Regions from separate parts of the Cerasibacillus sp. genome, predicted to be linked through region 1. Evidence: riboswitches for the same ligand, from Rfam matches in the RefSeq annotation. Region 1 holds a riboswitch; each other region holds the start of a gene.
What was found. A riboswitch is a leader RNA that binds a small molecule or an ion and turns the genes downstream of it on or off. The one in region 1 is predicted to bind thiamine pyrophosphate.

Region 2: another riboswitch for thiamine pyrophosphate. It lies ahead of VIG73_RS01695 (ABC transporter substrate-binding protein); the one in region 1 lies ahead of thiW (energy coupling factor transporter S component ThiW).
Region 3: another riboswitch for thiamine pyrophosphate. It lies ahead of tenA (thiaminase II); the one in region 1 lies ahead of thiW (energy coupling factor transporter S component ThiW).

The regions. Positions count from the first base shown of each region.
Region 1 covers NZ_DATBTY010000036.1:37,244-48,124, forward strand. The annotation lists gene VIG73_RS06265 (AI-2E family transporter) at 1-1,100, opposite strand, end outside; gene VIG73_RS06270 (MFS transporter) at 1,173-2,324, opposite strand; gene VIG73_RS06275 (phytoene/squalene synthase family protein) at 2,627-3,445, shown strand; gene VIG73_RS06280 (transporter) at 3,571-3,990, opposite strand; gene VIG73_RS06285 (ABC transporter substrate-binding protein) at 4,106-5,089, opposite strand; gene thiE (thiamine phosphate synthase) at 5,398-6,015, opposite strand; gene thiM (hydroxyethylthiazole kinase) at 6,022-6,789, opposite strand; gene thiD (bifunctional hydroxymethylpyrimidine kinase/phosphomethylpyrimidine kinase) at 6,770-7,594, opposite strand; gene thiW (energy coupling factor transporter S component ThiW) at 7,619-8,119, opposite strand; TPP riboswitch at 8,212-8,325, opposite strand; gene VIG73_RS06310 (LytTR family transcriptional regulator DNA-binding domain-containing protein) at 8,604-9,644, shown strand; gene VIG73_RS06315 (ABC transporter ATP-binding protein) at 9,755-10,603, shown strand; gene VIG73_RS06320 (ABC transporter permease) at 10,600-10,881, shown strand, end outside.
Region 2 covers NZ_DATBTY010000006.1:92,530-103,410, forward strand. The annotation lists gene VIG73_RS01670 (SMC family ATPase) at 1-643, shown strand, start outside; gene VIG73_RS01675 (nitric oxide synthase oxygenase) at 727-1,833, shown strand; gene VIG73_RS01680 (acyl-CoA dehydrogenase family protein) at 1,937-3,025, opposite strand; gene VIG73_RS01685 (hypothetical protein) at 3,304-5,844, shown strand; gene VIG73_RS01690 (ABC transporter ATP-binding protein) at 5,819-6,493, shown strand; TPP riboswitch at 6,555-6,666, shown strand; gene VIG73_RS01695 (ABC transporter substrate-binding protein) at 6,761-7,768, shown strand; gene VIG73_RS01700 (thiamine-binding protein) at 7,783-8,073, shown strand; gene VIG73_RS01705 (ABC transporter permease) at 8,075-8,860, shown strand; gene VIG73_RS01710 (ABC transporter ATP-binding protein) at 8,841-9,572, shown strand; partial or broken gene VIG73_RS15775 (transposase) at 9,581-9,836, opposite strand; gene VIG73_RS01720 (manganese catalase family protein) at 10,179-10,881, opposite strand, start outside.
Region 3 covers NZ_DATBTY010000052.1:1,405-12,285, reverse strand. The annotation lists gene VIG73_RS09090 (DUF58 domain-containing protein) at 1-900, shown strand, start outside; gene VIG73_RS09085 (stage II sporulation protein M) at 1,031-2,011, opposite strand; gene VIG73_RS09080 (RDD family protein) at 2,103-2,915, shown strand; gene yiaA (inner membrane protein YiaA) at 3,122-3,532, shown strand; gene VIG73_RS09070 (hypothetical protein) at 3,704-4,459, shown strand; gene VIG73_RS09065 (TetR/AcrR family transcriptional regulator) at 4,730-5,392, opposite strand; gene VIG73_RS09060 (ABC transporter permease) at 5,405-6,517, opposite strand; gene VIG73_RS09055 (ABC transporter ATP-binding protein) at 6,514-7,236, opposite strand; gene tenA (thiaminase II) at 8,080-8,751, opposite strand; TPP riboswitch at 8,863-8,966, opposite strand; gene adh (aldehyde dehydrogenase) at 9,144-10,664, shown strand.

The DNA.
Region 1 (10,881 bases):
CGCCGTTTGAATTTTTCGTATAAGTATTGCACGACGACTTTTAAAATCGCATACCCTGGAATACCTAAAATGACCCCAATTAAGCCAAATAAATTTCCAGCTACTAATAAAACAATAATGATTGTAAGGGGATGAATTTTCATTGTTTTTCCCATGATATTCGGTGAAATGAAATTACCTTCTAAAAACTGTACAGCTATCCAAACAATGGCTAGCTTTAATAACATAAACGGTGAATGAACAAGAGCAATGATAATTGCTGGTGAAATGGCGATTGTTGGACCTAAGTAAGGAACAACGCTTGTCACAGCAGCAATAAGCGCTAGGATAATTGCATAATCTAAACCAATAATTAAGTAACCTATATAAAGCAGAATTCCGATACAAGAGGCGACAATGATCTGACCTTGAATATAAGAACCGACTTGTTCGTCCATGTTTTTCAAGATGTAATTAGCATCGTTTCTAAATTTTGGTGGTAATAATTGTAAACAATAGCTTTTAAATCGTGTACCATCTTTTAATAAAAAGAATAAAATAATTGGAAATGTGACTAAAGCGACAATAACATTCGTAACGGTGGTCGCAAAGTTGCGAACGCCTTCATAAGCACCGCCAATATAGGCCCCAATTTGGCTTGGTAAGTCACTTAAGTTGTCAACGACCCATTTATATCCTTCATCATAGTAAACCCCGAATATAGATGATTGTAGCCACGATTGGATTCCTTCACCCATTTGTTTTAAATAAGCAGGAAAGAACTTAATTAAATCTTTTATCTGTGTTTCGATAATGGGTGCTGTAATTAAGATAATCCCCGTTAAAATACCACTTATTCCAAGAATCAAAATAATGATCCCCCAAATTCGTTTAATCCGTAAACGTTCCAGAAGATTAACGATTGGATTTAACAGGTAATATGCGATAAACGCTAAAATTATCGGTGGCAATAATGTTGAGAAAATGGTTACAATCGGGTTAAAAATAAAAGAAACGTGTTGATAGACGAAAATTGTGATTCCGATTAGGATCAAAATAATGAGCCCAAACACTAAATCACGGCCACCAATAAATTTCATAAAGCGACTAGAATATTTCATCGGAATCCCTCCAAATTAATACCATATTCCTTTCATTATAAAAGAAATTGCTAGCGATTAAAAGAGCGAATGTTATTTGTTAAGTGCTGCTTGAGTTGACATGGAAATAATCGCAGTTAAGAGCGAAACAATAACTAAAATGCCACCGACAGTCGCATTGTGTACCACTGAAGTGTTCTCTATTACGACTCCGCCAATAAAGGAACCGAAAGCAATTCCGAAATGCAGTGAAGAGTTATTCAGACTTTGTTGTATATCTGATGTTTCGGGTGATGTTTCAATCAAGTAACTTTGCATTGCTGGCGAAATGGCCCAACTCATGACTCCCCAAGTAATTAAAATGACTAGAAAAACGGGCATCCAAGATGTTGAAGCTGGAATTAAAAAGATAGCTGCTGCAAAGATAACAATAACGGATAAAATAGTCTTTTTTGTTCCGAACAGATCAGATAATGTTCCTCCCAAACCACCACCACTTACAGCTGCTATTCCAAAGATAAAGTATATGATACTAATCCAATTACCTCCTATACCCATTGTCTCCTGTAGAAATGGATTTAAATAGGCATAAATGGTTGTATGTCCTGCTAAGAATAAAAATGTTGTAAAGTGAGCGAATAGGATTTTTTTGTTTTTTAAAGTAGCGAGTTGTTGTTTTAGCGGAATGGACGGCTTTGGTTGTACGCGATTCATAAAGAAATGCACACCGATAATTGATAATGCTGTTAAAAGGCATACTAATACAAAAGGGGCTCGCCAACCGAGTGAATGCCCAAGAGTCATTCCAAGCGGCACACCTAATACGAGAGAAGCACTTACTCCCATCGATACAAGGCCAATTGCACGCCCACGATACTTTTCTTCGACTAATCGTGGAGCCATAACTAAACATAAAATGATTAATAATGCACCACTTGTTGCTGTAATCACTCTTCCAAGAAAAACGATTGAGTAGGAAGAACTAACGACCGTAACAATATTTCCAATCAAAAAGATGTATAAAGAAATGAGTGTTAACCGCTTTCGCTCAATATTTGCAGTAACGATGAGTAAAATAGGCCCCGCAATAGCAAAAATTAATGAAAATATAGTAATTAAAAAACCGGCTTTTCCTAAACTTACTTGTAAATCAGTAGCAATTAAGTCTAAGATTCCACCGATAATCAATTCAACCATACCAATGATGAACGATACAATCATTAAGAAGTAAACACGTTTATCCATTGTCTCATTCCTTTCTGTATACTATTTCTAAAATCAATGAACGCTATGTCAGGTGTTGAGATGAGACAAATAGTCCGAAAGATATCGGTAAGTAGAAAGGGTTTTTCACTTCCAAAGTTCCCATCCACAGACTGCTTGATTAATACGTCCGTTATGTAACATTATCATAATGCGTTTCTGTAGTCTAATACAATAAACAATTAAAATGTAAGTGCATGTAATGGATTGTATAAGAAAAACCTTTTCACTTCTGTTATACTTGAGATACCTCGTTATATATTAAAGGAGGAACCTCATTGGTGATGGAAGCAAAGCAATTAAATCGAGATGCAATGCGTGTTTTAAAAGAGACAAGCCGAACGTTTTATATCCCAATAAAATTATTGAAAACAAAACTAAGGAAAACAGTTGGATCTGCTTATTTATGCATGCGCGCCATAGACGAAATTGAAGATCACGTGCAATTAGAAACTATGACGAAACAGCAATTATTACGAGAAATAAGCCGGTTATTAGCAGAACCATCATTTAATAAAAAAGCATATGAATCCTTAATAGCCCCACATGCTGAAATGTTGCCAGAAGTCACGATAAGGCTAGGTGATTGGCTTGACTTTTGCCCTGAAGATATGGTCGATCTTGTTAAAGCATACACAAGTGAAATGGCAACTGGAATGGCAAAATGGGTACAGAAAGACTGGCATGTGCAAACAGCAGAAGATTTGGATGAATATACGTATTATGTTGCGGGTTTAGTTGGAGTCATGTTATCTGATATTTGGAAACGATATGACGGTACACAAACGAATCGTGATCTTGCGATTGGCTATGGAAGAGGCCTACAAGCAGTGAACGTCTTACGTAATATTGATGAAGATGCCGAGCGTGGCGTTCAGTTTTTCCCTGATAATTGGACAAAGGAAGACATGTTTCAATATGCTGGGGAAAATCTAAAAAAAGCAGATATGTATATGAAAGATATTCAAACGAAAAACATTCTCCTTTTCTGTAAAATCCCACTTGCATTAGCGAAAAAGACACTCAAAGCATTAAAAAGTGGTCATGAGAAGATGACACGCCAAGAAGTTGAAGCAACCGTTGATCAAATTATCAATGAATAATTTTATAAATACGGACATTCACTATAGGTATGAATGAATATGTAATACGTTCTCCAGTTAAAAAAAATTGAATAATTATGAATGAAAATGTGCTCGGTATCGTATGAAACCGAGCACATTTTACTTTAAAAACATTGGAATGAATCAATACGGTTTAAATCAATACCAAAATAAACCCACCTAAAGCCCGACCAACGAAATCCTGCGACTGAACGACGTCCTACGAAGGTAGGGAAGTACCAGAATGAACGCCCATTGTCTAACCAAATAAAGGTGAAGCGGAACAAGCACCGTTGAATGGCTCCAGGATCAACGGCAAATAGTTGAAACTGTGGTTGTTCAGGCTGAAATGACGGTGGTGGTGTACTCGGCGGTCCTCCTGCTTGTGGTGGCCCTCCTGGTCCAAAGGATGGTGGTCCTCCTGGTCCAAAAAATGGTGGCCCACCACCAGGGAACATAGGTGGTCTTCCTGGGGGACCAAATCCTGGAAATGTCCTTTCATCGTCATTCATTTCATATGGTGGTTGGTTAAAATAATGATTCATGTTTTACGCCCTCCTCATGAGTCTCTCGCTTTAATATATGGGTAAAGCGTCTAGGAAGGGACTCATTTGCGGAGAAATGGGCGCTATTCCCGGTATTGGTCATAAAGCAGCATGTTTAGAGTGCCTCTATTACTTTTTCAGCAATATCCTTAGGAACCCAATCTAACCACACATCTTCCCGTTCTTCTAAAAATTTGATCGCCGCTTCTTCAGCAGAAGCCTTTTCATCTTGTATATAACGGAGCGCGTCATTAGCGATTTCACTAGATGTTTGATAGTTTTTTAGAAATTCGACGACTTCGGGCGCACGTTCGGGTAAACTTTTATTTGAGATAATATCGATATCCTGTGGACCAATACTTGCTAGGGGTCCATTGTCATCTTTTTCTATAATTGGAGTCATATCATATTTCCCCATCACCCAATTAGGTTCGTAATTATAGCCGATCCACGGTTCACCATTTTCGTAAGCATCAGCTAAAGAAATATTTATTCCTGATTCTGAACCGGGGCGAAAATAGTTATATGTTTCATCCACTCCATATTCTTTTAATCCATCATATAGTATTTCATCGACTGTCCAACCGGAAATTGAGCCAATAATTCGCCCCTTTCCTTTATCTTCAGGATCTTGAAATATCCCCCAGTAATCAGGTAGGTCAGTAATATATTTAAGGTCGGGTGCCATTGGTTCAATACCACGCTCAGCATCGCCTTCAATGACATATGTTGGAACGTATAATCCTTGAAAATTATCATCAAAGTTCACTGAAAGCTTTATAAAATCGCCGCTCTCAATGCGATCATCATACATATCACCTAGATTTGTTGTCCATATTTCCATATGCACATCTATTTCTTCTTTTTCAATACCAGTTAGGACGGCTGCTGTTGAACCTGTACGGTTCTCGGTCGGGTAACCATAACCATGTTCGATAATAAAGCCTGCTACTTCATTATGGAATTTTAAACTGTCCCAACCATTATCAGCAAAAACAATCATTTCTTTGTTTTGTTCACTTTCAGAACTACATGCTCCAATAAAAATTGTAAGACTAATAGAAAGCACCATGAATAACAATTTGTTAAAACTCTTCATAAAATGATAACCTCCATGATTTTGTTTAGTTGAAAAAAATGTATAGGATTGCTATTCATACGGTGCACAGAAAAATAGAATATAGATCTCGAGACCTCCTTAATTGTGGCCTATATTAATCGTATAATGAGCCATTTTTACTTACAAATGGTGGATGACGTACTAATCTCATGTATACGTTCATAAACGGTCGTATACGCCACCTATTATCACTACAAGGTATATTTTTTCGAATATTCATCAAAATATAACGCAAAACAATGAAAAAACGTATATGTCTTAGTTTGACATATACGTTTTCATGAAAATTACAATTTATTAATGACAGATTTAATGTCATTTGCTTTAGTAATTGCTGAAATGACGGCAACACCATCGGCTCCAGCTTGTAATACCTTTGTTGCATTACTAGACGTAATACCACCGATTCCAACGAAAGGTAATTCTGGATGCTGATGCCGAAGTGTTTCAATCCATTTAAGGCCTACAGGAGTTTTATCGGGCTTTGTCATTGTTTGAAAAACAGGCCCAGCTCCAACATAATCAACATATTCCAAGGAACTCTGTTCAAGTTCAGCTTGATTTGATATGGATAGACCGATTATTTTGTCTGGAAACATGTCACGGACGATACTAACAGGTGTATCATTTTGTCCGACATGAACGCCATCTGCATTAAGTGGTTCGACTAGTGTTACGTTATCATTGACGATAAAAGGAATGTCATGTTGTAAGCAAATATCGCGCAATCGTTTACCTAGTTCTAATTGTTCTTTTTCCGATAAGCTTCCTTTACCTTTTTCACGATATTGAAAAATGGTGATACCACTATTAATCGCTTCAATTAAAATATTTTCTGGCTTTCGTTTGCCACAATCCTGACTCCCCATGATGAAATATTTACGTAGACATTGTTTTAATATCATCAATTATCATCCTTTCAATTTCTGTACCGGAAATGAGAGTGCATCAATAAAGTGCGCTTTAAACGTTCCAGGCCCAGTGACAGCTTTTTGGGAAGCAGCATATTCAGCTGCTAATCCGTAAAATGTAACAGCCGTGGCTAATTGATCTTCAATAGCATCATCTGTCGCTAGACAACAAGCAATAATTGAGCCTAATAAACATCCGCCCCCAGTTACTTGTGCTAAATAAGGATGTCCTGTTGTATTTTGAATGACTTTTTTGCCAGTACAAATAACATCTGTCTCACCTGTAATCACAATATTTGTTTGATATTTTTGTGCAGCTTTTATAGCGACTTCTTCTAAATCCCCATCGCCAACTGAATCGACCCCTTTGACTTCCCAGGGAATATCAACAAGATGAGCAATTTCTCCGGCATTACCTTTAATGACTGTTGGTTTAACTTTCTTTAACATATTTGTAATCACATGACTTCGATAGGGTGTAGCCGCTACGCCGACTGGATCGAGGACAACTGGAATATGGTGCTTATTAGCAGTCCGTCCAGCGAGGATCATACTAGATATATCTTCACTTGATAATGTACCAACATTAAGGAGTACAGCACCGGCTGATTTAGCCATATCTTCAGCTTCTTTTTCAGCCATAGCCATGACAGGACTCCCACCAAAAGCAAGAATGCCGTTAGCCGCAAAATTCATAACGACATAATTAATGAGATTATGAACTAATGGATTTTTTTCACGTACTTTGTCAATGATTTTTGGATTCAATTTGTGTCACCTCATTCATTCTTGGTGCCCAGTGATTCGTTGGGCCACTTCCACTTCCTAAATCAAAGGAATATCGAATAGCTTGTGTAATATAATCTTTCGCTTTGATAACTGCATTGACAAGATTTTCTCCTTGCGCTAAATAAGCGGTAATGGCGGCTGATAACGTACAGCCTGTGCCGTGTGAATTTTTCGTATCGATTCGCTTCGTCGTCAATCGATGGATTTGTTCACCATCATATAAGAAATCCGTTGCATCACCGGAAAAATGTCCTCCCTTAACGAGAGCTGCATGTGCACCATATGTGTTTACAATCAACTTTGCTGCTTGTTTCATATCATCTTCAGTTTGAATGGCCATTCCTGTTATCACTTCTGCTTCTGGTATATTAGGTGTAACAACATAAGTTAATGGTAATAATTCATCTCGTAAATATTGCTGTGATTCTCTAGCAATTAATGGATCACCACTAGCCGCAACCATGACAGGGTCCATGACATATGGTACATTTAGCGACTCTATCTTTTTCTTAATGACTTGCATCATATCAATATGAGCAATCATACCTGTTTTGAAGGCGTGGATTGGCATATCATTAATAACTGAATCGAGTTGTTTTTCAATCATATCTAATGGAATATGGTGAACGGCTTGAACTCCGGTTGTATTTTGTGCCACAACAGATGTGATCACTGACATCCCATATGCTTTAAGTTCTTGGAATGTTTTTAAATCGGCGTGAATGCCTGCTCCACCACTTGGATCTGTCCCAGCGATCGTCAATGCACATTTAACTTGTTTCATAGATTGATGCCTCCTAAGATAATGTTATTTTAAATGAAATGATTTCAATTGCTGAGTAGATTTCATACGTGAAACAATAAATAAACCAATCAACGCTCCAGATATACTACTCGTTAAGAAAGATGGGAAAAAGAAGAGTGCTCCAAAAGCCGCTCCCATAAATAATTTGGCAAACGGAATAGCAAACAGTGAAGCAATGATACCTGTACCGAATGCTTCACCGAAAGCAGCCCAGCTTATTTTGTTTGTTTTTTGATAGAAATACCCTGCTAGCAGTGCCCCAATCATACCGCCTGGAAAGGCAAGTAATGTCCCAAGACCAAATAAATTTCTGATAAGGCCAATCATAAAGGCAATTGTTATTGCTGGTATAGGACCTAACATAACTGCTGCTATCACGTTTACGGCATGTTGAACAGGGTATGCTTTAGCAATCCCTGCCGGAAACCAAAGAAATTGCGAACCTAGAACGCCAATAGCTATCAAAATCGCCATCATTGTAATTAATCTTGTACGCTGATGCATAATATCACTCCTTTCATTGTGAATAACAAAAAAGCCAGGATTCATCGTCATGAACCTGGCTGATATAATACGAATGTCGAAATAGATAGACATAGGCTGTCTGACTACTTCCCTCCGCTGGTATTAACCAGATCAGGTCCATAAGAGTTAGAAAACAACGGTTTTCCTCTCAGCCCCCAAATATTAGGGCACCCCTAGTAGCATTTAATATTTTTATTCAATTACTTTTAGCGTACCATATGAAAGCGCTTTTGTCATTTTCTTATTTTCATATATCTATGCTTAATTAACAAATGTATCAGTGTAAGGGTATAAAACAGTGAGTGATATAGACGAAATAAAAACTTAATTGAACGTCAAAAATACATCATTCAGCCTTTATTAGACATCGTTTAACAAAAAGTTAATCAAGATATTTATTACAAAGTGATGTATATTCAAGTAAGATGAAATAAGAGAAAAGTTTCATTAGAAAGGTGATTTTATGGAAGTATTATCGATTGAAAATGTAGCGAAACATGATAAGGATACAACATTGTTTCCTCCATTTGATCTAAAAATATATAAGCAACATATCACAGCCATTTATTCAAGTTTAAATGTCCGTCATGCGCTAATAAAAATGTTGATTGGCAAAACTTCGGTTGCACCTGGGAAGATTTTTGTCAATCATGAAAGTATAGTGGCAAATAAACGTCATTATTTATCACAAATTGCTGTTTGTTTTTTTGATGAAGGGATCTATGAACGGTTGACTGTAATTGATTGTATGAAGTTTTATCGAGATCTTTATCAATCTAAACAAACGTTTGATTATATTTTACAATTGACCCAGTTAGAAGAGAAAAAGTATAAAAAGATTAGTAAATTAACTTTTTCTGAACGAAGACGCATTCAATTTGCGCGGATGTTGCTTCAAGATGCCGCACTTTATATATTTGAAGAAGCTGATTTAAATGTTGACTTAGAGACGAAGCGTGTTTTCTCTACCATCACTGACACATTAAAACAAAATCAAAAGGCAATTATAATTTTGACTGGGAATATGGAAAATGCCATCACGGTGGCAGATAACGTGTATCGTTTAGATGAGAATGGTCTCCATCAAATAGAAATAGGTAAGGATGAAACTGAAGAAACAGAAAAAGAAGTAACTGAACCAGAAGAAAGTCTTGAACAAGCATTTGAATTTAATAAGATTCCGACAAAAGTGAATGACAAAATTGTTTTATTTGACCCTCCTGAAATTGATTATATAGAGAGTAAAGATGGACAGGCACATTTATTTATAAAAGGAGAAGCTTTTCCAACGACGTTTACGTTAAATGAATTAGAGGAACGGTTAAAATATTTTGGTTTTTTCCGATGTCATCGTTCATACATTATTAATTTGCAAAAAGTTCGTGAAGTGATCACGTGGACGAGAAATAGTTTTAATTTAATTTTAGATGATCAAGCGAAATCTTCTATACCGTTATCAAAGGCAAAAATGGCTCAATTAAAAGAAATGTTGGGCCTAAAATAAGCTCCAATCATCCTGGAAAATGCTCCATTCATGGAAAACATGCTGCCAAATCAACGTTTTTCCTCTATTCTAGATTTACAAGCAGATGGAAATCACGAGGAGGAAAAATGGTGGAACAAATGATTAAAGTGAAGTCATTAGCAAAAATTTTTGGCAATCAACCCGCATTAGAAGATGTTCATTTTGAAGTAAACAAAGGGGAAACATTTGGATTTTTAGGACCAAGTGGTTCCGGAAAAACGACAACGATTAAAATTCTAACCGGGCAATTAATAGCTACTTCAGGAGAAGCATATGTATTTGATCAGCCTGCTGCTCTATTAAATAAACCACAATATCGGAAGAAATTTGGTGTTGTAACAGATAATAGTGGCCTTTATGATCGTTTATCGATTTATGATAACTTAAAATTATTTTGTGACCTTTATGATGTACCTGCAAAACGAATAAATGAAGTGTTAGAAATGGTGAACTTAGGGAATGAGCAGAAAAAGGTTGTTTCAAAACTGTCTAAAGGGATGAAACAAAGGGTACAGTTAGCAAGAGCATTCTTACATGAACCAGAGCTACTGTTTTTAGATGAACCAACATCCGCACTAGATCCAGCAAATTCTAAGCATATTCATGATGGCCTTCGTGAGTTGACGAAGAAAGGTACAACCATCTTTTTAACAACTCATGATATGCATGAAGCGGAGATATTATGTGATCGTGTAGCATTTCTGCATAAAGGTAAAATCCAGCTACTTGACGAACCAAAAAAACTGCGTCATCAGTTTTCAGATGCTTCCTTACAAGTCTTACTAAAGGATGGACGCGAGCTATTATTACCAGGAGGGCCTGAAGGAGCACAGACATTATATGATTATATGCAGGCGGATCAAGTAGTGTCTATCCATACGAATGAACCAACATTAGGAGATATTTTTGTTGAAATGACAGGGAGGGAACTTGTATGACTTTTTCAATGAAGCGTGTGATGGCTATATTTAATAAGGATTTGAAGGATTTATCGAAGAATATGTATGTTTCCACATCGATTCTAATGCCGTTAGTGTTGGCAGCGATATATGGAAGAATGGCTGATGAACTTTCCATAGATGCCTATTATCTTGTTATTAATCTTGCTTTTACAATGACAGCTACATTTATTCAATGTGCCATAATTGCTGAGGAGAAAGAGAAGAACACATTACGTGGATTGATGTTATCACCTGCCACAGTTGTGGAAATTTTT
Region 2 (10,881 bases), on a different contig from region 1:
CCAATTTAATGAAACAAAAGGATATTTACGAGATGGAAGACGGCATTATGAAATGATTGAACAGACGTATCAAAAAATACAAGAAATGGAAGTTCAACTAAGCCGTGTCGTTGATTTACATGATATGATACGTGGTCAAAATGATTCGAAATTATCATTTGAACGTTTTTTACAGATCGAGTATTTAGAACAAATTATCGAAGCAGCTAATCAAAGACTCCGCCATTTATCCCAAGGGCAGTTTATGTTAATGCGTAGTGATCGCCAAGAATCGCATGGCCGCCAAAGTGGCTTAGCACTTGATGTGTATGATGCGTACACAGGGCAAACCCGCGATGTAAAAACATTATCAGGTGGAGAGAAATTTAATGCTTCACTTTGCCTTGCGCTCGGCATGTCAGATGTCATTCAAAGTTTTCAAGGGAATATTTCTATTAAAACGATGTTTATTGATGAAGGGTTTGGCTCACTGGATGAGGAATCATTGCATAAAGCAATCGACACACTGATTGAACTCCAAGAATCAGGTCGTATGATTGGTGTTATTTCTCACGTAAAAGAGCTTAAATCAATTTTCCCAGCTGTTTTAGAAGTGAAGAAAACAAAAGAAGGTCATAGTGAAGCGCAATTTATTACGAAATAACATGAGAAAAATGTCATACATTAGACATACTATTCTTCAGTCTATTTTGTTAAGATAAGAAAGCATGGACTGGAGGAAACATCATGGAAAAAAAGACATTAATTGATGAAGCACAGCAATTTCTCACTCATTTATATAAAGAATTAGGAAAAACAACTGAACAATTTGCTCATCGCTGGCGTGAAGTGGAGCATTCGATTGAATTAAATGGCTATTATGAACACACGTATGAAGAACTTGTCTATGGTGCACGTGTCGCCTGGCGAAATTCTAATCGCTGTATTGGACGTCTCTTCTGGAATCAATTGAAAGTCATAGATGGAAGACAAGCAAGTACTTATGATGAGATTTTTCAATATCTTTTTGAACATATACGAATTGCGACAAATAATGGAAAAATTAAACCACTGATTACGATTTTTAGACCAGAATTAAATGGTAAAAAACAAGTCACCGTTTGGAATCATCAGCTCCTTCGCTATGCTGGCTATGAAACAGAGGGAGGGATTGTTGGAGATTCGGATTCAATTGCGTTTACGCGCTTTTGTCAACAGCTCGGCTGGAAAGGAAACGGAACAGCCTTTGATATGTTACCACTTGTTGTTCAAATCGGGGATGAAGCACCTGAATATCGGGAAATCCCGGAAGATATGATAATGGAGATACCGATAAAACATGAAGAGCATGATATTTTTGGAGATAGGGAAATAAAATGGTATGCCGTTCCGATTATTTCTGATATGCGATTAGAAATTGGTGGCATCAACTATGTGGCAGCACCGTTTAATGGCTGGTATATGGGAACTGAGATTGGTGCACGGAATCTCGCAGATGAATCACGCTACAATCTACTCCCAACTGTTGCTAAACAGCTCGGTCTAAATACGAAACATCAACGGTCACTTTGGAAAGATGAAGCATTAGTCGCATTAAATCAGGCGGTGCTTGATTCTTATAAAAAATATGGTGTCACCATCGTCGATCACCATACAGCAGCTGAACAATTCCGTGTGTTTGAACAAAAAGAAGAATCTGATGGTCGCCATGTAACAGGAAAGTGGTCATGGCTTGTTCCACCAATGGCTCCAGCGACGACACATATGTATTTTAAACCGTATGATAACGCGTTAGTAACGCCGAATTATTTTTATCAAAAAATGAAATATCCAGATGTTCAAAAGAATACGTGAAAAACGTTAAAATTAAAACGCAGTCTACTTCATTTGAATTAGACTGCGTTTTGTTTTGAACAAGATGTGATTAAATTATATTCTGTTTATGTTTTGAAAGATTTTAATCGGGACTATACGCCAAACTATCTTCAGCTACAGTAGGTGTAAGAAAAGTATGCTGACTTGCAGTATGTAAGTCGCGCCAGATTTGATTAATCTCTGAATGCTTCATAATTGCTTTCATTCCGATAAAACGGAATAGATTGTTAGCGCAAGTAAGCATTGTTGTAACAGCTCGCTTACAAACTGTACCAAATGCTCGTTGTTCATCTTCTGATAGGTCCTTATCAGAAACGTAGTCTTGCCAAATGTTTTTCACAGCATCATGAAAAGCCTGTTCGGCGTTTTTCCAACGTGCTGTTTCAGTTTCAATTTTATCCATCATGACTTCATATCGACTCGGTTTACCGTGTTGCCAGTTTGATTTATTTTGCTCTGTAAATGATACCACTTCTTCGATGAAATGTTTGCCGATTCCTAATGTAATCGCCGCAAAAGAAGCTTCTGAAAAAGGGAGAAATGGGAATTGATGAATCGGTAACCCGTATTCATTCTTTGTTTCAAAAATCGAAAACGCACGTATTTCTGGTACAAACTGATTCGTAATACGAATCGTATGGCTACTCGTTTTTTCCAAACCAAAGGCATCCCAATCTTGTAAAACATCAACTTGATCCTTCTCAAAAATAAATGAGATGAGCTTCGATTCATCTTTTACTTGACAAGTAGCCGTGAAAATCGAAGCGTAATCAGCACCACTACAATAAAACCATTCTCCGTTAATAGTATAGCCTCCGTCTGTACGTTCAGCGATGCCGGCTGGAAATCCACTCCCAGCGATGACTGCATCTTTCGGTTTATAATAAGTTTCTGCAGCTTCTTGGGTGAAGTTACTAGTAAACATCCCTCCGCCTGAACCGACTGTAACGAGCCAGCCAAAACTTCCATCGACATAGGAGGCATCTTGAAAGACGCGAACAGCTTCAGGTAATTCAAGTGCTTTTCCACCGAGGGACTTAGGAACAATCAGTTTAAATAATTGGTTGTCTATCATATATGAAAGGACAGTGTTTGGGATTGATGTTTGATCATGATGCTGATTCATTTCATTTCTAATCCATTGAACGGTTTCTCTGTTTAATAGTGACATATGATGATTCATCCTTTATGAATTGGTTTCTTTTATTATAGCAAATGATTACCTTCTTATTATAGGTTATGGGGATGAATAAGTAATAGTTAGATAGAGAACTTCACAAAAAATATCAATTAAGAAGGATTTTCGACATATATTATCGAATATTAATATATAGGCAAATTATTCCACTAAACGCAAAAATTATTCTCCTAAGATAATTCAATAAAATGATTGCTAAGTACAATGTAAGTAAAGGTGAAAAAGAGTCGATAGAATAAAGGTGATGATTTATGAAAGGGATTCGTTTATTTACGAAAAGAACGATTATCATCATGGTTACTGTGCTTATGCTTGTCATAAGCACCGTTTCTTACACATTATCAACGCTAGCTGATGCAAAACAACAAGTAAAACAAGATATTACGGCCTTTTCTCGGGGCACATATGATATCTTGATAAGACCGCCACAGGCCCGAACCAATCTCGAAAAGCAACTTGGTTTAATTGAAGAAAACTATCTTGGAATCGGAAGCGGTGGTATAACGATAGACCAGTGGAAAGAAATAAAAAACCACCCACAAGTTGATATTGCGGCTCCTGTTGCTTCAATTGGCTTGTTTACCGCAAGATTACGTTCCTGGATGCTTGAAAAAACGGAAACATTGAAATACTATGAAGTCAACTACGAGACGAGTGATGGATTAAATACTTATACATATAACGAAGATACCTTTGTTTATGATTTTATCGATGACTTCGATGATGAAGATTTAGATTTACTTTGGTATCCTTCATCTTTTGAAGTAGGAAACAACTATCTCGATCATGTTGCGGCACTTTTTGCTTTTCCACCTTCTTATCATCAAGTAGTAGCGATTGATTCAGAAGAGGAAGGGAGATTAGTGAATGATGATTTAAGCTTACTTGAAGGAATGGCTCGTAATCATCGGGCTTATAAAAGTGGAAAGCTGGCTATCCCAGTGCTGAGCTTGAAAGATGTCTCGGTACCCAATACGATTAAACTGACAATCGATGACTTACTTAAACCGACAGAAGAAGAGTTAAGAGAGTGGAAAAGTAAACATAAGGATGGGCTTGCCATTCGTACATTAGTCGAAATGCCTGCCGATTATGAGCAATTTTTGGATGAGTATATTCGTAAAAAACGTATGCACAACAATGAAGTCTATGTATTTCATGCCCATGATGGTCCTTCTCCTTTTGAAGATTACCCTTTTTTTGTTAATAAGGAAAAGAAACTTGTCGCAGATGATGGTACGGGAAAGGGCGAAGGGTATTTAAGTGGATTTTATAGGAAATTTGGACAACGCATTGGCTATCAGCTTGACCCAGTCGTTTATAACATGGTAGATAACAAGAATCTGAGCATTAATCAGATGGGAATCGATGAGAATTATGGCGCGCCGATTTATAGAAAGATGACAGAAGTGGAATTTTTTGAAGTTGATGATGCAAATATTCCACTAAATGAAGATGATGCATTTGAATTTTCTCATGTAGGATTCTTTTCAATTGAAGAAAACCAAGATATGTTAGCGTCTTCCCCTTTAGGTATTTATGGGCGTGATATGCCATATTTGGCAACAGATTCATCAGTGAAACTTCATCCATCAGCTGTGCCGGGAAGTTTTATAACGACACCTGCACACGGACTGATTTCGATTGATTGGGCGGAGAAAATAAAAGGTGAGGCTCCGATTGACGCGATTCGAGTTAAAGTTGCCGGAATTACTGGCTATGATAAACGAGCGGCAACACTTATTCGTGAGTTAGCAGATGAATGGGAAGAAGCTGGTTTTACGGTTGATATTGTAGCAGGGGCATCACTTCAAGACCTCACCGTTGATGTTGAAGGAATTGGTAAAGTTGTTCAAATGTTTACGACGTTAGGAGCAGCAGATACGGTCATATCGAGTTGGAATGCGCTTCAAGTGCTTTTAACTTTATTATATGGTTTGGTAGCACTTACATTTGTCGGTTATTCATTTTCTAATTTACTTGTAGACCGTCAAAGAGATGAACAATTGCTAGCACAACTCGGTTGGTCAGAAAAACTTATCCGCCGGGTTCGCTATAAAGAATGGATAACGATGTTAGGCATTCCTATTACTCTCGTGATGATTGGTTTTACCGTTTATGGTATGTATATCAATGACTGGTTACCACTTATTTTATCAGCTGTGATTAGTATTATCTTTCTACTTTTACTTTTATTAGCCAGCTTCGTACAGAAAAAGAAAATACGACATCCTAAGAAACAAGGTAAAACGGTCGTTATGCAAAATATTCGTTTTTATAAATCAAGCATTATTGCCGCATGTATTCAGTTGTTTTTAATGACGCTTTTGACATGTTTTCTACCATTCTTCTTAATACAAACGGTCGCAAATACGACACTCACAAGACTTGGTGCTTATGTACATGGCGAAGTTGAGGGGTTATTTTACCTTGTTATCGTCCTATTGTACGTGTTAAGTTTAACAACAGTCTATCAATCACTTAGCCGTATGTGGGAAACACGTCAGTCAGAAATTAAGCTTTTTCTATATCTCGGTTGGGAGAAAAAAGCAATCCGAAACTATTTTATAAAAGAAGTGCTTATATGGGCTGGATTATCGATAGGTTTCGGGTGGATTGTAAGCTCTATCATTATGTTCATATTTATTGAGACGACGCTAATAGCATTTATATCAGGAATCATTGGATTTTTATTCATTTTGGCTGTGACTATTGGCGGTTCGATTTATTCATTACATCGAACACAAGTAAAAGGAGGTGCTACAATTGGACATCAAGCTTCATCATGTTAATAAATCATATGAAACAGGTGTCGAAACAATTAACGTTTTAAAAGAAATTGATTTTACCGTTGCATCTGGGAGTTGGCTTACGATAACTGGTCCATCCGGTTCTGGTAAAACAACATTACTGCGACTTTTATCAGCTATTGAGCAAGCGGATCGTGGACAAGTGATAATTGGCGAACTTGATGCGATGACAGCACTTGAAGCAGAACGTCGCTCTTTTCGTCGGAAATATATCGGCTATATTTTTCAGGACTTTCAACTGTTTGATCAGTTCGATGTGCTTACGAATGTGATGATTCCTTTATTACCATACGAATCGAAAGCTGTTGTCAAAGAAAAGGCGGAACAATTGCTTGACATGGTTGGCCTTACGAATAGGAAAAATCATATGCCATCACAATTATCTGGTGGAGAAAAACAACGAACAGCCATTGCTAGGGCCTTGATGAATGACCCACAGCTCATATTATGTGACGAACCAACAGGAAACCTAGATCTTAAAAATCGTGATCAGATTATGGCTATTTTACAAGATATCCATAAAAAAGGCGCAACGATTGTCCTTGTCACACATGATTTAGAACTGACAAAACATGGTAATTTCCAATTTGAACTAAGAAATGGCGAAATCGTGGATCGTATAATGAATTGAAGAAGCTTCATCTTGAAATTTAATCGTCGATATGGCATAGTTATGATGAAGACAAATAAAAGATTCATTGTAGGGGTACCAGTGTTTTGCTGGTTGAGATTGTATCCGTAAGATACTAACTCTTTGAACCTGATCTGGTTAATACCAGCGAAGGGAACATGTGACACAACTATGTCTATATATGTGTTCATGCCCCTAGATTTTCTAGGGCTTTTTTTATGAATTCGTATCATTCCCTACGACTGAATCGAAAAAAGGGAGATTAACATGAAGAGACTACTAGCTATACTCATCACTGTATTACTTATTATGACAGCTTGTGGTAATAATGATACAAAAGAAAAAACATCTGATGAATCAAACAAGAAGAAAGATGAATTAACAGCAGTAAAAGTTGTTTTAGATTGGACACCGAATACAAATCATACAGGTCTATATGTCGCTCAGGAAAAAGGTTACTTTCAAGAAGAAGGCTTAGAAGTAGAGATTATGTTGCCAGGTGAAGCTGGAGCTGACCAACTGATTGCATCGGGACAAGCTGATTTTGGAATTAGTAACCAGGAGAGTATTACAGAAGCAAGAGTTCAAGATATCCCACTTGTTTCGATTGCAGCAATCATTCAACATAATACATCAGGTTTTGCCGCACCGGTTGATAAAAATATAAAATCACCGAAAGATTTTGAAGGTAAAACATATGGTGGCTGGGGCTCACCTGTAGAAGAAGCTGTCTTATCAACATTGATGAAACAAGACGGTGGCAATATTGATAAGTTAAACATCGTTAATATCGGTACAGCGGATTATTTCACTGCTGTTACACGTGATATTGATTTTGCTTGGATCTTCTATGGATGGACAGGAATTGAAGCTGAATTGCGTGAGGAAGAATTAGACATGCTCTATTTAACTGATTTCTCGGATAAGCTCGATTATTACACACCTGTTCTCGCTACAAGTGAAGAACAAATTGAAAAAAATCCAGAAACAGTAGAAAAGTTTTTAAGTGCCGTATCTAAAGGATATGAATTTGCGATAGAAGACCCTGAAGCAGCGGCAAATATTTTAATCGATGCGGTACCAGATCTTGACGCAGATTTAGTAAAAGCTAGCCAAGAGTGGCTAAAAGATAAATATCAAGATGATGCTGAGCGTTGGGGCGAACAAAAACTAGAAGTATGGGAAAACTATGCAGAGTGGATGCTGGAAAATGATTTACTTGATAAAGAATTAGATAGTGATAAAGCATTTACAAATGAATTTTTACCAAAATAAAAGAGGTGTCCATCATGGCAAACGCACTTATAAGTATACAAATTATACCAAAGACGAAAAATGGTGAAGATGTCATTCCATATGTTGATGCAGCTATTGAGGTCATTGAACAATCTGGTGTTAAATATCAAGTGAATCCACTTGAAACAACGATGGAAGGTAATTTAAGCGAATTGTTAGCGATTGTCGAACGTATGAATGAAAAAATGGTGGAACTGGGTAGTTCGAATGTGATTTCACAAGTGAAAATATTATATGAACCAAGTGGTGCTTCAATGGATAAATTGACGGAGAAGTATCGATAATATGAAGCAATTAATAAATAAAGGATGGCGACCATTATTGGTCATCATCCTTTTCATCATCGGCTGGGAAGTCGCTTGTCAAACATTCGAAATACCAACATGGCTCTTACCACCACCGAGCGATATAGTGGATGAAGCATTAACTGGTTGGAATCAGTATTCTAAACATATTTCATCAACCGTGCAATTAGCAATTATTGGATTTTTAGTCGGTTCAAGTGTCGGAATTGTTGTCGCTATATCATTGCATCTCATTCCGTTTATGCGGGAGGCTTTTTATCCTGTACTCATTATATCGCAAAATATTCCTGTCATTGTTTCTGCTCCCTTACTTATTATTTGGTTTGGTTTCGGGATGTTACCGAAAGTAATTATTATTACACTTGTCTGCTTTTTTCCAATTACAATTGCTGCGTTAGATGGATTTAGACAGACGAATCGTGATTGGCTCCATTATATGCAAATGGCGGGTGCTTCTAAGTTACAAATTTTTAGGAAGCTTGAATGGCCACATGCTTTACCAGCTGTTTTTTCTGGTTTGAAAATATCGGCTACTTATAGTGTCATGGGAGCAGTTATTTCTGAATGGTTAGGTGCAAATAAAGGGATTGGTGTTTATATGACACTAGCATCATCTTCTTTTCGGACAGATCGGGTATTTGTCGCCATTTTCTTAGTGATTATTTTAAGTTTATTATTCTTTGGTCTTATCGTTTATATCGAAAAAAAGCTCGTCCGTTGGAAACCAATAGAAGAAGGGAATGCCCATGAGTCATTTAGTCATTAAACAAATCAATAAATCATTCGGAAATCATGCTGTATTAAAGAACCTATCCTTAACAGTAAATGATGGCGAATTCGTATCAATACTTGGTCCGTCTGGTAGTGGTAAAAGCACATTATTTCGTTTAATTGGTGGCATTAGTCTTCCTGATAATGGAGACATTTATTTAGATGAAGTAAAAATAAATGGACGTCGTGGTTCGATAAGTTATATGCCACAATCACCAGCACTACTCCCATGGCGAAGTATTTTAAAAAATGTCGTCCTTGGTGCTGAACTTCATGGTCCATATGATAAAAAAATAGCTCTGCAAATGATTGAACGTGCGGGTCTAAAAGGTTATGAAAATCATTATCCATATGAGCTATCAGGTGGAATGCAACAGCGTGTCTCTTTTATACGTGCATTGCTTAGTCCGCAAAAATTCATGTGTCTTGATGAACCGTTTTCTGCTCTTGATGAATTTACGCGCCTCGATATGCAGAAGTGGTTAATGGATGTATGGAGTGAATATCGCCGCTCAATTTTATTTGTGACGCATAATATTGAAGAAGCGATTTTTCTTTCTGACCGGATCATCATCTTGTCTGAACGTCCAGCGACCGTAAAACATGAATTCGTTATTCCTTTTCCACGTCCACGCCATGAAGGACTATTGTTAACAGAGGAATTTTTACACTTTAAAAAGAAAGTGTATGAGAAAATGCAGAAATAAGGTCTCAATTAATCATAAGAGAAAGGGGCTGGGACAAAACCAGTTTTAAATGAGAAAAATTGCGGAATCAACATTGAAATGTTGTTTCCGCAATTTCTTTTTTGTTTCGAATTTTGGCGGTATACTTCTTAAGTCTACCGCCATTAATGCAAATGCTCATTCATTTTCTACTTTCGATTTTCCTCTGACCGAAAATTGAGAGAATGACAAATTAGCCTTCAGGAATCCAAAAGCTGGTTCAACATCTATTTTACGTTTTTTATATTTGTTAAAATCTATTAGATGATAAAATACAAAAAATCCAAATTGGAAACGAGTAAAGTTCTCTACTCCTCATGGTTAAGCATAAATCTTTGAATCCATGCAGAGTAGTTAGTTCCACTCCGCATGGTTACGAACAAATTTTCAAATCCATGCAGAGTAGATAGTTCCACTCCGCATGGTTAAGCATAAATCTTTGAATCCATGCAGAACAGCTCGCTCTATTGATAATTCACGTACTGTCATTATGATTAGGAGAAGGAGACTGGGACATAAGGAAAAAGTGAACAAGAATAGTTTTTTCATTTTTCAGAGGTTTTGCCCCAGCCTCGTTTTATTGTTTAATTATATGTTTTCCATTAAACGTTTCGCTATTTGTTTATATTCATCTGGTCCAATACCTGGTGCGAATTCTTCTGGTAACTCATCTAAATCGGGAATAGGTGCTCCTTCAGGTGTCCCTTCTTTTACAATAAGGCGCTCGCCAGTTTCGGGATTGGTACCTTTCCATATTTTTCGTATGTCGGCATAATCTCCTGAATCATTCCAAGTAAATAGGACATTTCCAACACCTTGGTCTTCAAATTTCCGTGCATGATCAAACTTTCGATTATCTAAATTCGGGATTGGAAGCATTTTAGTTATATTGACACCTGTTATGATTTCAATCGCTTTAGCGTATGCCAGTATATGGACGCCACCTCTAACGAGTAAATAACCAATCATTTCACGAGCGGTTGGATGATCGGTCATTTCGTATACGCGCATCTTATGCGTACGTGCACCACATTCTAAAAAGAAGTTGTGTAGTAAATCTAATAATAAATTACCACTTGAAAAGACATAGCTACCATTCCATGGATGCCCCATTGAATCTCCTGGAATAGCTGTCTGTGCATTTGCTATAAAAGCATGTGTATTACGTTTATCCTTTGCATTATGCATAGGTGTTAAATCAGGATCCGCTTCAAAAGTCGTCCCTTTTTGAATGAGATTGATTGTATTAGACACTAACTCAACATGACCAAATTCCTCAGCAGTTATGCTT
Region 3 (10,881 bases), on a different contig from region 1:
TACCAGAGCCGCTTTGGTCTATGGCAAAAGCAAATGACTGTCCAGTTTGACGAAGCGGTCAAAGTCATTCCTGATTTAACAGAAACCAAAAACTACTTAAATGATGCCCAACGTTATTTACTTTATGAAGGCTTAACGATTCGGAAGTTTCATAGTGGCGCGGGCGAATTCACACAGATTCGCAACTATGTCGTTGGTGATGATCCGCGCATGATTAACTGGCGTCAAACAGCGAAGCTCCGTGAAGTGATGACAAATGAATATGAACCTGAACATGGAAAATATGTAACACTGTTAATTGACTGCGGGCGCATGATGGGTGCTGAATTACGCGAGACAAATCGATTGGAAAAATCCCTCGAAGCTGTTCTCACCGTAGCAGCAGCCGCACTCGATAGTGGAGACTATGTATCTGTTATCGCGTTTTCTAAAGATGTACACGTCTATGTCCCACCGCGAAAGGGAATCGAACATTTACAAATGATTTTAGATGAGATTTATGATTTGGAAGTGCAGCCAGTCGAGTCTAACTATGCTTATGTCTTTTCTTATATGGAGACAAAACAAAAGAAACGGAGTCTCTGCATGTTGTTTAGCGATGTGCGTACCTTTCTGATTGAGGAAAGTGCCTCAATGTATTTAGAACGTATTCGTAGGCGCCATCTCTTTTTAATCATCGGCATTGAAGACCATCTATTATTAGAAATGACTCAACAACCGATTCGCCGCGCTGAAGATGCGATGCTGAAAAGCACTGCCCAACAACAATTGTTATTAAAAAGAAGCGAGAAGCGAAAATGGGAAAATCGTGGGCTGTTAATGGTAGAAACAGAAGCGGAACGACTCGCAGCCACAGCTGTTTCTTATTATATTGATTTACTTAACCGTCATGTTGTTTAGGCGCGCGATCCTGTGGTTTATCTCAGATGCAGAAATCGCGCGGTCCTGGGCAAGAATCGCGCAATCCCATGCCAAAATCGCGCGACTTTAAGTTCACAAGCTTAACTTAGTTTCGAAGCCAATAGTTATTTTAAACCTTTGGTGTCATTGAACGGCGTAACAAATAATCAGAGCGCATTTTTCCAAGCCAAAAATAAAGCATAAGACCGATTACCGTTGCCAGGGCGATTAAGTACTTTGTCTCATATGATATTGCTGCTGGAGTGATATAGCCTTCAATTATACCAGCAATGACAAACATTGGTACTGACCCAAGCAGTAATTGTAATGAACGTTTAGCTTGCGTCTTTAAATGATATAGGCGCGAATAACGTCCCGGTACAAATAATTTATAGCCCATTAATAATCCAGCGCCACCAGCAATAAAAATCGCGGTTAATTCAATTACCCCATGAGGAACAATATAAGCTAAGGCTGGATAAAGCTGACCAGATAAATAAAAATGTCCGAGAAGTGTTCCGATGATGACGCCATTATAAATAAGTACGAATGTCGTCAAAATCCCAAAAGTTATTCCACCAGCAAAAGCGAGAACAGCAACTTGAATATTATTGACCATAATAGAAGTGGAAAGAATCGATTGTCCAGAAGTAATTCCTTTATCAAGTTCAGCAAAATGATTCGAATCAACTTGTTGAATATATTCAGGCAAAAAACTAGCGAATACATTCGTGTTAACTAAGACGGTCAGGAAACTCCCGATTGTTCCAAGCATAAATAATAAAAATGCAATGATTATAGCGGTGCGCTGTTCCCACAACAATCGAACAAAAACAGCTGTAAAAAAATGCCTAAATGGTGCCTTATATGATGATGTGTTTTTATAAAAAAGATTATGAGATTGCGCGACAAGACCATTTAAGTAAGATGTAACTTCTTCATTTGGAAAATAAGTTTGTGCATAGGATAAATGTTGCGCCGATTTTTGATAAAGACGATAAAATTGATTGATATCATCTGAAGAAGCCTGTTCTTTACGCATGACTCCCATTAATTGCTCAAGTTTATGCCAACCGTCACGGTACTGGTTGACAAATTGTTTGACATTCACATTATCCCTACTTTCAGCTAATCATTTATCTGTTTTTTTAATAATACGATATTTATGAAATATAAACAAATTTATAACGAGGAGGTTTACCGTGGACAAAGAAAAAATCGGAGTAAAAACACCAGAATATGTCTCACTCCAATTTCAATTAGCTGGGCTTGGGAGTCGCGCAACAGCTTTTATCATTGATTATGCTATTCTATTAATTTCTTTAATTATCATATCGTTATCCGGCTTTTATTTAAGTGTCAATCTTGTTGAAACAATGGATATAGGTGATGCAATATTTTCCACTATTATTATCTTTGCCTTCGTATTTCTGGTGATTTCTGGATATTTTATCCTCTTTGAAGCTTTCGGAAACGGTCAAACAATCGGCAAGCGCATCATGCGCATTCGAGTAATTAATGAAAATGGCAACCAAATCACATTTATAGGTAGCTTGCTTCGAAATTTATTTCGTATTATCGATATGTTGCCTGGCTTTTATCTAGTCGGCCTTTTAATGATTTTTATACACCCAAGACATAAACGAGTCGGTGATCTTGTTGCTGGCACCATTGTCGTTTATGAACGAAAACATCAATTTGATGGAAAACAGCGAAAGAAATTAACCCCTATTGAAAAAGAAATTGCCAAACGCAACATCAAAAAAGAACGATACAAACTTGGTGAATGGGAATTAAAATCATTTCAGCAAAAAGACTGGGAGCTTTTGCGTACATATAGTGAGCGATTCCTAGCTATACCAGAAAAAGAACGCCAGTCTTTTACAGAACAACTTGTTCACATCATGTTTCCAAAAGCAGGTTGGGACACGGCACATAAAACAACGTATGACTTAGAAAATGACCTTCTTGCTTTGTATCTAATTTTAAAAGGTGAATGGGATTATGAGTTGTAAATGATAAGGGGTAATAAACTGTTTCGAAGAGGCGGAATTATAAAAAAACATCTAACTCTTCTGGGGAAATTCTATATAATGAATATGGATACTAGCCGTTTACCTGCAATTGCAATCATTAAATAAAAAATCGAGGTGAAGAAACATTGTCAAATGATTACGAGACTTTATTAGAGAAGGAAATAGAAGAAAAGCCAAAAATAAAAATGGATAGAAAGGAAGGAGAACCAACTTCAGCTTTTGTAGGGGCCTCATGGGCGGCACTATTCGTAGGTGTTGGTGCATATCTAATCGGCTTATTTAACGCAACAATGGAACTGAACGAAAAAGGATACTATTTCGCCGTGTTAATATTCGGACTCTATTCAGCAGTATCTTTACAAAAAGCAGTAAGAGATAAAGAAGAAGGAATACCAGTCACTAATATTTATTATGGGATTAGTTGGCTTGCACTTATTTTAGCTGTATTATTAATGGGGATTGGTTTGTACAATGCAGAAAGTATTATTTTAAGCGAAAAAGGATTTTATGGGATGGCATTTACGCTTAGTTTATTTGCATCAGTAACGATCCAGAAGAATATAAGAGATACTCAGAAAACGAGAGAAAGAGACTAAAGGTTATAACTATGGCGATTGCCTTCATATTAAAAAGAAGGGAATCGCCCTTTTTCAGATAGGTTTAGCTTCGTTTTTGTAAAATGAAAGCACCGAATCCTTTGAAAAATTATAACGTAATATTTAATAAACAGGAGTCCTTTGAAACGAGGGAGAGCGATGAAAAGTAAGATGGAGCAAATTTTATTAGAGAAAATCATTACCTCAATACTTTCAACGGCATTGTTTTCTTTAGCATTAGGATTTATTATTATTTTTGACAATCATACTGATTTAAGATTTAACACAGGAAACCAAATAATAGGTAGCGCATTTGTTGTTGCTATTTATGCGGGGGCAATTATTTTTATTTATGGAAATCTTATCTCTTTAGGTATTGACTATTTTAAGACGAAATTAATGTTTTCGAATGAGCTCTCTATTCTCCTTCATATATTTTTTGGTTTAGCGGGAGGCCTCTTTTTTATGGAATGGGGTTTTGCGCTATATGGTGCTGTTGCAGCCTGTCTTTATGCACTAATTAATCAATTAGTAAAAAGAAAAATCAATCAACATAAGCTCCTTCTTAGATTATTGACGGCAACGGTTTTTCTCTATTTATTGTCATGGGGAATTTTCGAAGCCATTTCACCACCACTTCCACCATTTACTTTGGAAGCTGCAGTGGAGTTTGCTACATCAGGTGAGGGAATGGTCACAGATGACTTCCCAGAAAAAATGGGAAGCTGGCAGGAAGAGATTAGTGGGTACAACGTTGAAAAAGAACTCAAAGCAGAGGATATAGGTAAAGAAAAATACATCGTTCACTTTATCGAAAGATGGGAAAAAGGTAAAGAACATGGTTACTGGCGATTATCCTATGAAGTCGATCGAGAGGCGATGATACTTTCAGAGCATAAAGGAGAGAATCCGCCGTATTGGGAGTAACTGAATAAAATATTCGCAGCAAATGATTTTTAGAAAAGTGAGAGGGAGCGGACCATGCCCCGGGTACTTTCCGGGGCATTTATGCTCCAAAGTACTGGTGGTGGCAGCTCCGCGGGTACCATCTCAAGCTTTACGTCAAAACAGTACCCGCAGTGAGGCAACCGCGGGTACTTAATGTATCCCCGTGATGAATGCCTCTCGATTACTACAGACATAAAAATACTGTCCCGAGGATTTGAACCACGTTAAGGACAGTGTTTTTATTTTTTATCATGATTCGACTTTTGAATCACTGTTTCCTATTCCATTCATAATCAGCTGAATCAGTTGTTCTGTATCCCGCACATCATCCCATTCAAGATGAGGGAATAGAACATAACGAGTAAATAAGTGACCGAGAATATTTGTGATGGCAAACTTAGCAATCGCAGTGGGTGGCAACTTCTTTAACATGCCTTTTTGTTGATAATCATTAATAACCTCTACAACCCGATGGTACATGTTGTCAGAAATGAGTTGTAAAAAATGTTCACGTAACTCCGGATGAAACGGCAATTCTTGGAAAATAATTTTTAATAGTGGTAGAAATTGAACGATGATATCACGGCGATTTTCGATAATGGCAGACAACAAATCTTCAGGCCGTTGGTAATCTTTATTTAGTAAATCGGTTAAATCATTAACAATATATGAGTCAGCTATTTTTTCCATAAAAGGTCCGACAATAGCAAGCAATAATTCCTTCTTTGTACGATAATGTCGAAAAATCGTTCCTTCCGCCACTTGTGCCTGTTTAGCGATTTCACTTGTTGAAGTGGCAGCATATCCTTTTTCGGAAAATAATTGTACAGCTGCTTTTAAAATTTGCTCTTGTTTCTCAGTGAGATTATTCGATTCAAAAAGTGTTTGCACAATTAATTCAAAACGCTCCATTGTTACCTCCAACTAAATACGTCGATATTTTTTTAATGCTAGGATATTTAAGAGCATAAAGGAAAATCCAAACGCAAGTAAAATGAACAGTTCTATTATGATATATTCAAAGCCCAATCCTTTATACATCACGTCGACAATGGCATTTCCAGCATAGTACATCGGCATACATTTTGCAATGAACTGGAGCCAATTTTCCATTGTATCAACAGGTATGATTCCAGCAAAGAAAATTTGCGGGATAATGATGAGCGGAATAAATTGCATCATTTGAAATTCAGAATTAGCAAAAGCTGAAAGTAATGTACCAAGTGTTAATGCGACAAAAGCAATGACCAGGTTTATCAGTATCACATGCCAAATAGAACCTATTAAAATAATATCTAGCACACGAATAGCATAAAAAACGACGATTAAAGTTTGAATGACAGCAAATAAACCGTAACCGAGTATATAACCAAATACAATATCACGCCGCTTAATTGGTGTTGCAACTAATCGCTCTAATGTGCCAGATGTTCTTTCCCGCAAAATAGCGATACCAGAAATAATAAATACGAAGAAAAAGACGAAAAAGCTTACAAAAATAGGTGCCAATTGATCAAAAAAGGTTGTCTCTTCATCTCCATATACATAAACTTTTTCAACTTCCGGGATGTCTTCTGGAGCTAATGTTGGTAGTTGTGCAAGTTGTGGAGCCATTTGTTTGATCTCCTCTATAAAGGAAGAGAGCTCACTCGTTTGTTTTTCTTTTTGTATGCTGGCAATCGATTGCTTCACTTTCATTTCAATCGCTTTTGATGTTCCCGTTTGTTCATTTTTTAAAATGATAACATAATTATCATCTTCCATGGTGACCATCGCATCCAGTTCATCATCCTCAATCGTTGACTTTAGCTTCATATTTTCATCGTATTGAACGACATCGACATCCTGTTCTTTTAGGTATTCGATAAATGAATCATTCGTATGACTTACGCCAACGCGTGGTGTCACGTCTTCATTTGAAAATAAATAATGAAGAATCGTGATAATAAACAACGGTGCAATCATCATTAAAGCAAGTGCGCGTTTATCCCGAAGCATTTGGATTACAATTCTTTTTGCTAAAGCGAATACTCTCATTGACTTTCCCTCCCCGCAAATAAAAAGACATCCTCTAAATTCGTTGTGTCATATTGGGATTTTAATGATTTTGGTGACCCAGATGTGATGATTTTTCCATCACGTATCATCGAAAGACGATCGCATTTTTCTGCTTCATCCATGATATGTGTCGTTAGTAAGATGGTTTTGCCGCTATGTTTTAAGCGCATTAATTCTTTCCAAATCGTTTGCCTTAATTCTGGATCAATTCCAACTGTCGGTTCATCTAAAATTATAACCTGAGGATCTTGAATGAGTGCAATCGCAAGGGATAATCTGCGTTTCATCCCACCAGAGTAGGTGGATACCTTTTTCTGTAAGTCTGTCGTCAGGTTGACAAGGTCACTGACATATGTAATGCGTTCTTTCTGTTGTGCTTTGTTCAGTGAAAAAAGTGAAGAAAAAAATTGTAAGTTTTCCCTCCCAGTTAAATCTGTATAGAGGGCATCGGCCTGAGCCATATAGCCAATATTCTCCAATACAGTTAAGTCAGGTACTTTTTTATCAAGCAAACGAACACTTCCAGCAGAAGGCCGATCCATACCAACAATCATTTTCACTAAGGTTGTTTTTCCAGAACCCGAGGGACCAATCAACCCGTAAATTTCACCATCTGCAACTTCTAAATCGATATCCTGTAACACATCTTTTTTGCCAAAACGCTTACTAATATTCTTAACGTCTATTGAGATGCCCATTTCATGACCTCCTCACATATAATGAGTGATTACTCACTTCGATTATAAAAGATGTCCTGGAATTGTCAATGAATATTTTATTATTTTGGCTTCATGAAGCGGAGCACAGGTTACAAGTAGACTAGAAAGATGAATAAAATGCTGATTAGTGCGCTTCACTCGTTACAAACTCATAAGAAAATTGAAAACCGTGTGGGGTAGAGCTTTCCACTCCTTACAAACTCATAAGAAAACCGAAATCCGTGTGGAGTAGATCCTTTCACTCCTTACAGTTTCATAAGAAAACTAAAATCCGTGCGGAGTAGCCCCCACCACTCCTTACAAACTCATAAGAAAATTGAAAACCGTGTGGAGTAGCCCCCTCCACTCCTTACAATCTCAAAAGAAAACCGAAATCCGTGCTGATTAGAGCTCTCCACTCGTCACAATCTCATGAGGAAATTGAAAACCATGCGGATTAGAGCTCTCCACTCCTTACAGTTTCATAAGAAAACCGAAATCTGTGTGGAGTATCGCCTTCTACTCCTTACAGTTTCATAAGAAAACCGAAATCTGTGTGGAGTAGATCCTTTCACTCCTTACAGTTTCATAAGAAAATTAAAATTCGTGCGGAGTAGCTCCCTCCACTCCTTACAAACTCATAAGAAAACCGAAATCCGTGTGGAGTAGAGCTTTCCACCCGATACGAACTCTAGAAAAAAGTCTCACCCGCAACGAGTAGAGCGCTGCAACCAATGCGGACTCGCGAAAAAGATCTCACCCGCGATGAGTAGGGCACTCCACCTGATGCAAAACCAAAAAAATTCACCCTCACGATAGAGGGTGAATTTCATTGCGGAAATTCTAGTCTTTCTCAGACAACCATTTTTCAAACGTATATGACATTTCCCAAAAGGCGAGTTCATATTCTTTGGCGATAATGAATTGGTCTTTTATTTTTTCCTTTTCCTTTTCACTTGCTTCTAATGCTAATTCATCGAGTAGGTCAATCTGCTCTTGTGTGGACTCTTGGAACCAGTCACTGGCATATGTTGCCAACCAGTTTTGATAGATTTCTTCCTTTGGTTTGGCGTCTTTATTGATACGACCGATGTCAGCATAGAGCCAATAACAAGGTAACATGGCGGCGACAATTTCTGCTAAACTACCTGATAAGGCTGCCCGATACATATGAGATGTGTAGGCGTATGCCGTTGGAGCAGGCTTGAAGTTTTTCAAATCCTCTTCAGTAATATTTAATATTTGCGCATGTTGCTTATGAACCGTTAATTCTGCCTCAGCTGTTAATTTTGCCTTTTCTGCAAGCATCGCTGACACAGCGAAATCATCGGCATGAGCTGCGGCAAACGCATGAATTTTACCGTAATGCTTTAGATAATAGATGTCTTGTAAAATATAGTAACGAAATGTTTCTAGTGGTAAATCACCTTTTACAATCCCTTGAACAAATGGATGATTTAAACTTAATTCCCAACTGTGCTTTGTTGCTTCTTTTAATTGTTGTGAAAATGACATAAAAAATCCTCCTCTTGTTATCGTTTCCGATTCTGGAGGAGGAAAGTGATTTCGCAGTTAAATATTGACTCGAAAGACCCCCAAAAGAGTCTAACCTAGTCAACTAATTGCTTGGCGAATCGTCCACTTCCCTCCGCTGGTGTTAACCAGATCAGGTTCCAAGGGTCCTAAACCTAATTAGTCTCAGCCTTTTTCAGGCTCCCCTAGTAGAAACGAAATATCTTTCACTCTTAGACTATCATATTCATCAAAAGAGTCAAATCATGAATATTTTTCAAAAACTTAATATAAACATGTTATCAGGGGGTATCATGTTTTTTTAAATAGCAACCCGTGATTACATAAGAAAACGACATGATACACCTAATCGTTTATGTGAGGAGGCTTTATTTATGAGATATGTCAATCCAAATACGAAAGGTTCAGTTGTGCAGTTTAAGGAGCGGTATGACAATTTTATAGGGGGTGAATATGTCCCACCGGTAAAAGGGAACTATTTTGAAAACGTCAGTCCTGTGACAGGTGAGGTGTTTTGTGAGATTGCCAGGTCGACGAAAGAAGATGTGGAACGTGCGGTGGATGTGGCGTATAAGGCAAAGGATGCCTGGGGAAAAACATCACCAGCTGAAAGGGCAAATATATTAAACAAAATAGCAGATCGAATCGAAGAAAACATCGATATGTTAGCGGTGGCGGAAACTTGGGATAATGGTAAAGCGGTGCGGGAAACATTAGCTGCGGATATACCACTAGCTATTGATCATTTCCGTTATTTTGCTGGAGCGATTAGAGCCCAAGAAGGTTCAATTAGTCAAATTGATGATGATACGGTTGCCTATCATTTCCATGAACCACTCGGTGTTGTTGGGCAAATTATTCCATGGAACTTCCCGCTATTAATGGCTACATGGAAAATTGCACCAGCACTCGCAGCGGGGAATTGTGTTGTATTAAAACCAGCTGAACAAACGCCAGCATCGATTCATGTTTTTCTAGAGTTAATCGGTGATTTATTACCTCCAGGTGTACTGAATGTAGTGAACGGATTCGGATTAGAAGCTGGTAAACCTTTAGCTACAAATAGTCGTATTGCGAAAGTGGCGTTCACTGGTGAGACAACGACAGGTCGGTTAATTATGCAATATGCATCCGAAAATATTATTCCAGTTACACTTGAATTAGGTGGCAAATCACCAAATATTTTCTTCAATGATGTGATGGATCAAGATGACGGATTTTTAGATAAAGCAGTCGAAGGACTCGTTATGTTCGCGTTAAACCAAGGCGAAGTTTGTACGTGTCCATCACGTGCGCTCATTCAAGAATCAATTTATGATGATTTTATGGAAAAAGCCATTGCAAGAGTAAAAGAAATTAAAGTCGGTCATCCATTAGATACCGAAACAATGATGGGTGCACAAGCGTCGATGGAACAAATGGAAAAAATCATGTCCTATTTGGAAATTGGAAAAGAAGAAGGCGCAGAAGTATTAGTTGGTGGAAGTAGGAATGAATTAGCAGGTGAACTAAGTGGCGGCTATTATGTCAAACCGACCATCTTTAAAGGGCATAATAACATGCGGATTTTTCAAGAGGAGATTTTTGGCCCGGTTCTATCTGTCACAACGTTTAAAGATGAAAACTCAGCGATGGATATCGCGAACGACACATTATATGGCCTCGGTGCTGGTGTCTGGACGCGAAATATTAATAAAGCCTATCGTTTCGGGCGTGGGATTCAAGCAGGCCGTGTGTGGACGAATACGTATCATCAATATCCAGCTCATGCCGCATTCGGTGGCTATAAAAAATCAGGCATCGGACGCGAAAACCATTTAATTATGCTTAGCCACTATCAACAAACGAAAAACTTGCTTATCAGTTATAGTGAAGAACCGACGGGGTTATTTTAATTTGACTATTGGTCTTCATTTTGAGAACGATTGCATATCACCTGTGGATATCAATTCGTAAGGAATGTAGATTAAGTATGCTTAGATAAGTCTTTAAGCGGGTACAACAGTATTGAAAATGTTTCATGTATGTCATACGAGTCTGCCAGGAATACCAAACCGCATGAGAAGTATGCTTAAATACTCATGGCAGGCTCATCAGCGAGTACAGTACCGT